2 linked regions of the Pelagibaculum spongiae genome follow. The protein of the gene in region 1 interacts with the protein of each later gene in a pairwise test. Links are inferred from orthologs where the notes say so. Each region holds a gene or a part of one and is shown on either strand. Other genes may lie near its edges.

Region 1 (5,353 bases):
CCATAACCATACCGCTTGTCTGCCCATGTGACGACCCCTCCGGCAATTGCAGTGACTTCACTGCCAAGTTTTCCGGCAAAATCGATGCCCTTATGCAGTACTTGACGGCCATTAAACGGATCTGTCCGCATACCATAGGGAGACGACAACCACCCACCAGAAATGGGCCTACCAGAAAGATTGGATTCTTTAGAGATTTCACTGCCGGTATACAACTTTGAAAGGGCTTGTAACTGCATGTCCCGATCTGCAATCAAACCGGTTAATCGGTTCACTCGCTCTTTAAGCTTGCTTTCACCAATACCATTTTCCGCATAAAGCACATCTCCAGGGCCACCACGACCTGGCTCAGACAAAAAATCAAATTCACCTTTTTCAAGACCTGAATTTTCAACCAAGCGACCACCTAATGCATTTAATCGCATCATATGTGACTGCAAGCGCCCCATGCGAATGGCTAAAGCATCCAAATCTTGTTGATATTGACGTTGTAGGTCTTGCAATTGAAGTTGATCATCCTGCGTTTGCTGCTGCAGTTGAACAATTTTTTGACGATCTTCTCTGGCAGGCTTACCAGTGAAAAACCAAGTGAAAGAAGATGTAACCAATGCAGGAACGATAACCAGCGAAATTAACCCAAAGATAAGCGGACGTAGATTAAACGAACGACTACTAACACCTTTGAGACTACGCTTGATTAAAGTAAACTCTGCGAACTGTGCTGAAGACTTATTACCCATGCAAACTTCCAATACCCGACCTATTAAACAGCTGCTTACAGAAAGTAAGCTCAACAACCTTATTAGTCGTGCCGAAAAGCTTCAGCGTCTGGATCTAAGATTCAAACTGCTACTTCCCCCTATCCTTGCACCTCAGGTTACTGTAGCTAACTATAGTGTAGGAAAGTTGGTGCTTCAGGTAACACATTCCGCTTGGGCGACCAGACTCAAGTTTTTAACACCGGAAATCTTGGCTCGCTGCCAACAAGAAGTGGGCTTGAGGAGTATTTCCGCACTTGAAGTGATTATCCGACCAACCGTTCACAAGCCGAAAATGTCAGGTGGCTTAAAGGGTAAACGAGAAGCACGAAAGTCTCGCACAGCAAAAGAAGCACTCACTAATGCTGCGCAAGATATTTCAGATCCGGAATTGAGCGCAGCTTTGAAAAACCTCGCCGTCAGCGCCGGATTTGATAACTAATTAATCGGCAGTAACCGGTGTCATATAAGAAACGGGGACGTCTTCCGCTTCAAATGTCACAACTTCCCAAGCATCAGGGTTTTTAACCAGTTCACGTAACAACTGATTATTCAAACCATGACCAGATTTATGACCAATAAATGCACCAATTAAACCTTTGCCTAGCAAGTAAAGATCACCGATAGCGTCTAATATCTTGTGTTTTACAAATTCATCGTCATAGCGAAGACCGTCATCATTTAGAATTCGGTAATCATCCATTACGATCGCATTATTAACACTGCCACCTAAAGCCAGATTTCGCTCACGGAGGAATTCGATATCACGCATAAAGCCGAAAGTACGCGCACGACTGATCTCTTTAACAAAAGAAGTACTAGAGAGGTCTAGCATCGCATGCTGACTACGGCCACGGAATACCGGGTGATTAAAATCAATAGTGAAAGATACTTTGAAGCCATCAAACGGTTCAAAAACAGCACGTTTATCGCCATCTTCAACAACAATTTTACGCTTTATGCGAATAAATTCTTTTGGCGCTGATTGCTCAGTAACACCTGCAGATTGAATCAGGAATACAAAAGGACCCGCACTACCATCCATAATCGGCACTTCAGAAGCCGTTACTTCAACATAGGCGTTATCGATTCCTAATCCTGCCATCGCAGACAGCAAATGCTCAACTGTAGAAACGCGCACATCACCGTTTACCAACGTGGTAGACAGCGTTGTATCGCCAACGTTATCAAAGCTGGCAGGGATTTCGACAACCGGGTTTAAGTCGACACGACGGAATACAATACCTGTATTCACCGGAGCAGGTTTCAATGTCAAATAGACCTTTTCACCTGTGTGCAACCCAACACCTGTTGCTCGAATCTTGTTCTTTAAAGTTCTCTGCCTGATCATTTCTACTGGCACCAAAGCGGCATAAATCGTTAATAAAACTGGAGCTCTGCGGCTATCGCTCAAGCAGATCCAAAATGATGGCAAATACTAACATAAAAAAAGTGCATCAAGTTAGCATTTAGCCTAGCGCTCATTTCAAACGTGCTTGAACATCAAATAACCTAATCAGCCTGCTTTCTCAAAAATGCTGGAATATCAAGATACTCCATATCTGAGCCAGCTGGGTTAGCTGCCTTTTGAGCTTCCTGCTTGCGCAATACAGCTGGACGATCCAACTTATCGATGTCTAATGTACCATCTGATTTTTTGGTTTCTGCCACCAACTTCACAGACTCTTTCTTTTGTACTTCACCCAGACCAGTTGCAACCACGGTTACCCGCATTTCATCCTGCATCTCTGGGTCAATTACGGTACCGACAACAACCGTTGCATCATCAGATGCGAACTCCTTAACCGTGTTACCCACTTCTTCAAACTCGTCAATTGCCATATCCATACCGGATGTGATGTTGACCAGAATACCGTGAGCACCATATAAGTTAACGTCTTCCAATAACGGGCTGGAAATTGCCATGCGCGCGGCTTCTTGAGCACGGCCTTCGCCACTGGCGATACCGGTACCCATCATTGCCATGCCCATTTCAGACATTACAGTTCGCACGTCAGCAAAGTCGACGTTAATTAAACCAGGTCGAGTAATCAGCTCCGCAATACCTTGAACGGCACCTTGCAATACGCTGTTAGCGGCTTTAAATGCATCGAGTAAAGTGGTGCCTTTACCTAAAACACTTAATAGCTTTTCGTTTGGAATCGTAATCAGCGAGTCAACATGTTTACTTAACTCTTCAATACCTTGAAGTGCAATATCCATGCGGCGACGGCCTTCAAACGGGAACGGCTTTGTGACTACCGCTACTGTCAAAATACCTAGCTCATTAGCAATCTCTGCAAATACTGGCGCAGCACCTGTTCCGGTTCCGCCACCCATACCTGCAGTAATAAAGACCATATCGGCACCATCTAGCATCTCACGAATTCTTTCGCGATCTTCCAATGCAGCCTCACGACCCACGTTTGGATTGGCACCAGCACCCAAGCCTTTAGTAATTTCCTGACCCAATTGAATCGTTGATTGCGCAGGGCTTTTCTTCAGCGCCTGAACATCCGTATTCGCAACAACAAATTCAACACCTTCGATGGCAGTACTCATCATGTGATCAATAGCATTACCGCCACCGCCACCGACACCAACAACTTTGATTACTGCACTATCAGGATACGTATCCATTAATTCAAACATACAGAAACTCCTCCAGTTTCCCGGTTTACCCGTCGCGCGTGCGCTTCCCTTTTTTCAATACTTTTTTTCCAGAACAATTTAGAAATTCCCCTGAAACCAATTTTTGACCTTACTAAACAAACCATCACCTTTCTCTACAGGTAGCCTGGATTTTCTAGAGGTATGTTGCTGCTGGCGACCATAGCATAACAATCCAACACCTGTGGCGTGGATTGGGTTGCATGCAACATCTGAAAGACCACTAATCCCTTGCGGAACACCCAATCGAACCGGCATATGAAATACTTCTTCAGCCAGGTCAATTGCGCCTTCCATTTTCGAAGTACCACCGGTTAATACAATGCCGGCAGCAATAATATCTTCAAAACCACTTCGACGAAGCTCAGCCTGAACCAAAGTGAATAATTCTTCATACCTTGGTTCAATCACTTCAGCTAAAGTTTGGCGAGACATCTGCCTTGGAGGTCGATCTCCAACACTTGGTACTTCTACTCGATCATCCATACTGGCCAGTGAGGTTAATGCACTACCAAAACGGATTTTAATGTCTTCGGCATGTTGGGTCGGTGTTCTTAGTGCGACCGCAATGTCATTAGTGACTTGATCACCGGCAATTGGAATGACTGCTGTATGGCGAATTGCACCATCAGTATAAATTGCCATATCGGTTGTTCCGCCACCGATATCTACCAAGCACACACCGAGCTCTTTCTCGTCATCTGTTAAAACAGAATAACTAGATGCCAATTGCTCAAGAATAATATCTTCAACTTCAAGGCCACAGCGGCGAACACATTTAATGATGTTCTGCGCAGCGCTGACTGCTCCCGTTACCATATGGACTTTAGCTTCCAGACGTACGCCCGACATGCCCACCGGCTCACGAATACCATCTTGAGTATCTATTACAAATTCTTGCGGTAAAATATGCAGAATTTTCTGATCGGCAGGAATTGCTACTGCTCTAGCAGCATCAATAACACGATCAACATCGGCTTCAACCACTTCTTGGTCGCGAATCGCAACAATTCCATGGGAGTTCAAACTACGAATATGACTTCCAGCAATACCGGCATAAACAGAATGAACACGGCAACCTGCCATCAATTCTGCTTCTTCAACCGCCCGCTGGATCGCATCAACTGTCGATTCGATGTTAACCACAACACCTTTCTTCAAGCCACGCGAGGACTGAGAGCCGATACCGACGATATTTAGTCGACCATCAACCGCTATCTCACCCACAATACACACTACTTTCGAAGTGCCAATATCGAGGCCGACAATCAGGTTCTTCTCTGGATTTCTCGTCATTGAGATTTATCCCCGCTCCATAACTCAGGCATTCTTTCCTTTCCGAGCTTTTACCGATTCGCGCCATCCTACAGCAAAACCGTGCGTATGGCGTAAATCGACATAGTCAATATCATTCAAAACCGGACTTAAGTGCTTTTTATAGACACCGATCATCCGCCGTAATCGATTTTCTGCTAAAGCCATATCACCCGCTTTAAGCAACAAACCGTTCTTTAAAACTATTTCGACACTTCTTCGCTGATTGAGTCTTAACCGCTCAATAGTTAACTGCTCCGACGCTAAAAGTTCACTGCTGGCAGCGAATAATGCCAAGGCTGATTCTGACAAACTGTCAGGTGCATCAATGATACCCGACTCTGTCGGCAATCCCTTCCCTCCAGGTAAAAAAACTTTACCGGAGATATCAATCAATGCTTGATTTCCCCAACGAGCAGCAGGCTGACGCATTGCCACTTGAACCCGTAAATGATCCGGCCAAACTCTTTGCAACTGCACTTGAGCCACCCAAGGGATTTGCTCTAACTTGTACTGCCATTCAGGTAATTTCAAATTAAAAAAACCATCTGACGCAATACCTTTTAATTGCTGCTGTATCCGCGCTTGATCCTGCTGGTTAATCACACCTA
Region 2 (4,113 bases), 610 kb from region 1 along the record:
TTCGGTGAGCCACCGGTTAAACCGACATCCGCTTCCTTGGCCTCGCCCGGACCGTTAACCACACAGCCTATCACGGCAACATCGAGAGATTCACTGATATCTTCCAACCGTTGCTCAAGCTGATTGACGGTACTGATTACATCAAAATTCTGACGAGAACAGGACGGACAAGCAATCATGTTGATACCGCGACTACGAATTCGTAGGCTTTTCAGTAGATCAAAACCGACTTTAATTTCTTCGACCGGATCAGCAGCCAGAGAAATTCGCAAGGTATCGCCGATGCCTTCATAAAGCAGCATGCCTAAACCCACTGCAGATTTCACCGCACCCGCTCTAGCACCGCCAGCTTCAGTAATGCCTAAATGCAATGGCTGGTCAATCTGACTGGCTAACTTGCGGTAGGCATCCATCGTCATGAAAACATCAGATGCCTTTAGGCTGATTTTATATTCTTGGAAATCCAGTCGATCCAAAATATCGATATGACGGAAAGCCGACTCCACCAATGCATCCGGTGTTGGCTCGCCGTATTTCATTTGCAAATCTTTTTCTAACGAACCGGCATTCACACCAATTCGTATCGGAATACCGTGATAACGCGCTGCATCAATAACCGAGCGCACCCGATCTTCTCGACCGATATTGCCTGGATTAATCCGCAAACAATCAACGCCCAGCTCGGCAACTCGCAAGGCAATTTTATAATCGAAGTGGATATCAGAGATCAGCGGAACATTCACCTGCTGGCGAATTTTACCAAAGGCTTCAGCGGCTTCCATTGAAGGCACTGAAACCCGAACAATATCTGCACCGGCATCTTCCAAACGTCTAATTTGGGCAACAGTGGCAGCAATATCACAAGTTTCAGTGTTGGTCATGCTTTGTACTGTGATAGGCGCATCACCACCCACCGGTACATTACCGACCATGATCTGACGACTTTTACGCCGACGAATCGGAGATTTATATTGCATCTAAACTAGCCTCAGCAATTATTTTTAAAGGTTGGTTTCAACTGTTTGACTTTAATTGCCTAAGAGCAAACTAATTGCCCACCCGACAGCAGCAATGACGACTACTGCACCGACCAGCAAACCTAACTTCACACTACCACTTGCCGCAGATCGAACTGCCGCTTCTTTAAAGGCAACGACCTCAGGAACGATATCTGAATTGAGTCCAAGCAACTTGGCATAGTTACGCATATAACCGCGTAAATAGACCTTACTTGCGCTTTCTAGCTCAGTCTCAGCTTCCATTTGCTTGACCACTGCCACGCGCAAATGCAATTTGGCTGCAATATCTTCTTCAGTGAGGTTTTTGGCGATACGAGCCTGCTTTAATAGAGCACTTGGAGGCGTAGCAACCGAGAATTCAACACTTTCACTTACTTTAGGTTCGCTCACTTGTTACTCCGGTCTAAAGACTGCAACAGCTGGAAGGTCTCATCCGATTCCGGATAGCTATTTTGCAATGTATTTAATGCCCGAGTGGCTAATTTATCATCGCCTTTTGCGGTGGCTAGCTGGTATTGCAACCACAACAACGGAGGCGAAGATTTAGCAGTACGGCTATAACGATTTAAATAATGAGTCGCCAGATTGAGCTTTTGATCTTCCAGATAGAACTCAGTTAAAGCTCGCAGTGCCTGTTGGTTTTCTGGCTCAGTTTTCAACGCTTCACGTAAATCATCAATCGCTTGCTTTGGCTTATTTTCCTTTAGCAAACACAAACCAGAGTTAACATAAGCACGCGCTGGCGTACCATAAAACTGGTTGGATAAGGCTTTGCGGAAATTAACCTGAGCCTGTGAATATTTGCCGGTATTACATAGATGAACACCAAAACTATTCAAAGTTTCCGAGCTGGTCGGATCCAATCGCAAGGCTTCTGTGTAATGTACTTCAGCCAGTTGGTTTTGCCCCACCTGACTGAAGTAATAACCCATGCCTGCCTGAACTTTCGGCAGTTCCGGGGCATATTGCAGTGCTCTGAGGAATCGATCCTTGCCGCGTTCAATTTGTCCGCTTTGCAAGTAGGCATAACCTAAGCGCAGATGTGATTCAGCCGAACTGGTTCGCTGTTCACCTTTCAGGTTGTCCCGGGGATCTTTACCAACAAGTGAGCTTTGGCAACCCGCCAAAACTAAACTGCCTAGTAATAAAATCCAGCCAAATCGTCCTTTCATAGCCGTCCTCAGAGTTGAATGACTTGCAATTCTCTTTCCTGACGCTCTTGAAGTGCGCGTTCCTGTCGGCGGGTTTTATCTTGAACCTTACCTACCAATTGGCCACAGGCAGCATCAATATCGTCACCACGAGTTTTGCGAGTGGTGGTGTTAATTCCAGCAGTCTGCAATATTTTTGAGAAACGGTGAATTGCATTGTTACTGGAGCGCTGATAGATCGTCCCTGGGAAGGGATTAAACGGGATCAGATTCAACTTACATGGCACATCTGCCAACAAGGCCGCCAATTCAGTGGCGTGGTGTTCCCGGTCGTTCACTTCATGCAACATCACATATTCAATGGTTACCACACGTTTGTCATTAAAATAATCACGACAAACATCCAGCACTTCTTTAATTGCATACTTTTTGTTCAGTGGAACAATCTCACCACGCAACAAATCATTAGGTGCATGCAATGATAAAGCCAGCGAACACTCGCTCACTTTCTTTAATTCTCTTAACTGAGGCGCCATGCCTGCAGTACTTAAAGTCACCCGGCGCTTAGACAAACCATAGGCATTGTCTTCCATCATCAAGTTCATTGAACCGACTACATTGTCGAAGTTCAACAGCGGCTCGCCCATACCCATCATGACCACATTGGTCACCCGGCGGTCGTCACGGTGGCAGTCACCCAAAGAACGGGAAGCAATCCATACCTGACCAATGATTTCCCATAAGTCGAGATTACGGCTAAAGCCTTGCTTACCGGTGGAACAAAAGCTGCAATTCAGTGAACAGCCCACTTGGGAAGACACACATAAAGTGCCACGGCCATCTTCTGGGATATACACCGTCTCAACTAAATTGCCATCGGGCAATTTCAGCATCCATTTGCGGGTGCCGTCGCTAGATTCTTTATCCAAAGTAACTTCTGGGCCACGAACTTCGCAGGTTTGCTGAAGCTTGATACGCAGTGCTTTACTAAGATTGGTCATCTGATCAAAGTCATCCACCCCTAGCTGGTGAATCCATTTCATCACCTGCATGGCACGAAACGGCTTTTCTCCTAACATTTCGAAAAAGCGTTCCAGACCAGGTCGGTCAAAGTTCAGTAGATTAATCTTGTCAGATGTTTGTGCAGACATATTTACTCCGGTCACAACACACAGGGAGCGCAAGCGCTCCCCGCTTTGAGATTAGCCGCGCGGGCAAATCTCGCCTTCTTCAAAGAAGAAAGCAATTTCAGTTTTAGCAGCTTCTGGTGAATCAGAACCGTGAACCGCATTAGCGTCGATAGACTCAGCGAAATCTGCGCGGATAGTACCTGCAGCAGCTTCAGCTGGGTTAGTCGCACCCATAGTATCGCGATTAGCAGCAATCGCGTTCTCACCTTCCAGAACCTGAACCATCACAGGGCCAGAAGTCATGAATTTTACCAGATCAGCGTAGAAAGGGCGCTCTGCGTGAACCGCATAGAAGCCTTCAGCCTGTTCCTTGGTCAAGTGCAGCATCTTAGCAGCAACGATCTTCAAACCAACTTTTTCAAAGCGGGCATAGATCTCGCCGATAACATTTTTGGCAACTGCATCGGGCTTGATCATTGAAATTGTACGCTCGATCGCCATTAGGTTTTTCTCCTGGTTAGTTTTTATAGTGCTAGCAAGTGGCGCGATTATAAAAGCCATAGCCAAACCCTGTCACGCCTAATGACAGACTATTTTGCTTGGCTATCGGAAAACTTGAATGGAAGCTACGTTTTTTAACCGTTTTAACCACCTTCAAACTGACCCTGACAGCTAATTAAAAAGATCAACAAGCCCACAACTAACTCAGGCTAAATGCCGATTCAAGGTAAGCTCTTATCACATAGATAGGTAAGGAACCCTATAGTGAAAAGCCTGTCGTAGAGAACTGCGACCACTGGTCTAGTTGCTGCA

The links. The genes of interacting proteins can lie anywhere in the genome.
Region 2: the proteins of ftsZ (region 1) and rlmN interact in binary tests that used the Escherichia coli proteins (3 or more experiments, as listed by UniProt). The link is inferred for Pelagibaculum spongiae from one-to-one orthologs.

Annotation. Positions count from the first base shown.
Region 1 is NZ_QDDL01000001.1:518,940-524,292, forward strand. The notes cover bases 1,341-4,173. They hold ftsZ (cell division protein FtsZ), read right to left. Parts: upstream 3,411-4,173; coding sequence 2,271-3,410; downstream 1,341-2,270. Other genes in these bases: lpxC (UDP-3-O-acyl-N-acetylglucosamine deacetylase), read right to left, coding at 1,341-2,109; ftsA (cell division protein FtsA), read right to left, coding at 3,489-4,173. Outside these bases: DC094_RS02235 (M23 family metallopeptidase), read right to left, coding at 1-740; DC094_RS02240 (DciA family protein), read left to right, coding at 739-1,200; more of lpxC, read right to left, coding at 1,201-1,340; more of ftsA, read right to left, coding at 4,174-4,724; DC094_RS02260 (cell division protein FtsQ/DivIB), read right to left, coding at 4,749-5,353. UniProt on the Escherichia coli protein: Essential cell division protein that forms a contractile ring structure (Z ring) at the future cell division site. The regulation of the ring assembly controls the timing and the location of cell division.
Region 2 is NZ_QDDL01000001.1:1,126,067-1,130,179, forward strand. The notes cover bases 1,261-4,113. They hold rlmN (dual-specificity RNA methyltransferase RlmN), read right to left. Parts: upstream 3,322-4,113; coding sequence 2,200-3,321; downstream 1,261-2,199. Other genes in these bases: DC094_RS04810 (helix-turn-helix domain-containing protein), read right to left, coding at 1,261-1,409; pilW (type IV pilus biogenesis/stability protein PilW), read right to left, coding at 1,406-2,191; ndk (nucleoside-diphosphate kinase), read right to left, coding at 3,373-3,801. In the rest of the region: ispG (flavodoxin-dependent (E)-4-hydroxy-3-methylbut-2-enyl-diphosphate synthase), read right to left, coding at 1-977; more of DC094_RS04810, read right to left, coding at 1,029-1,260.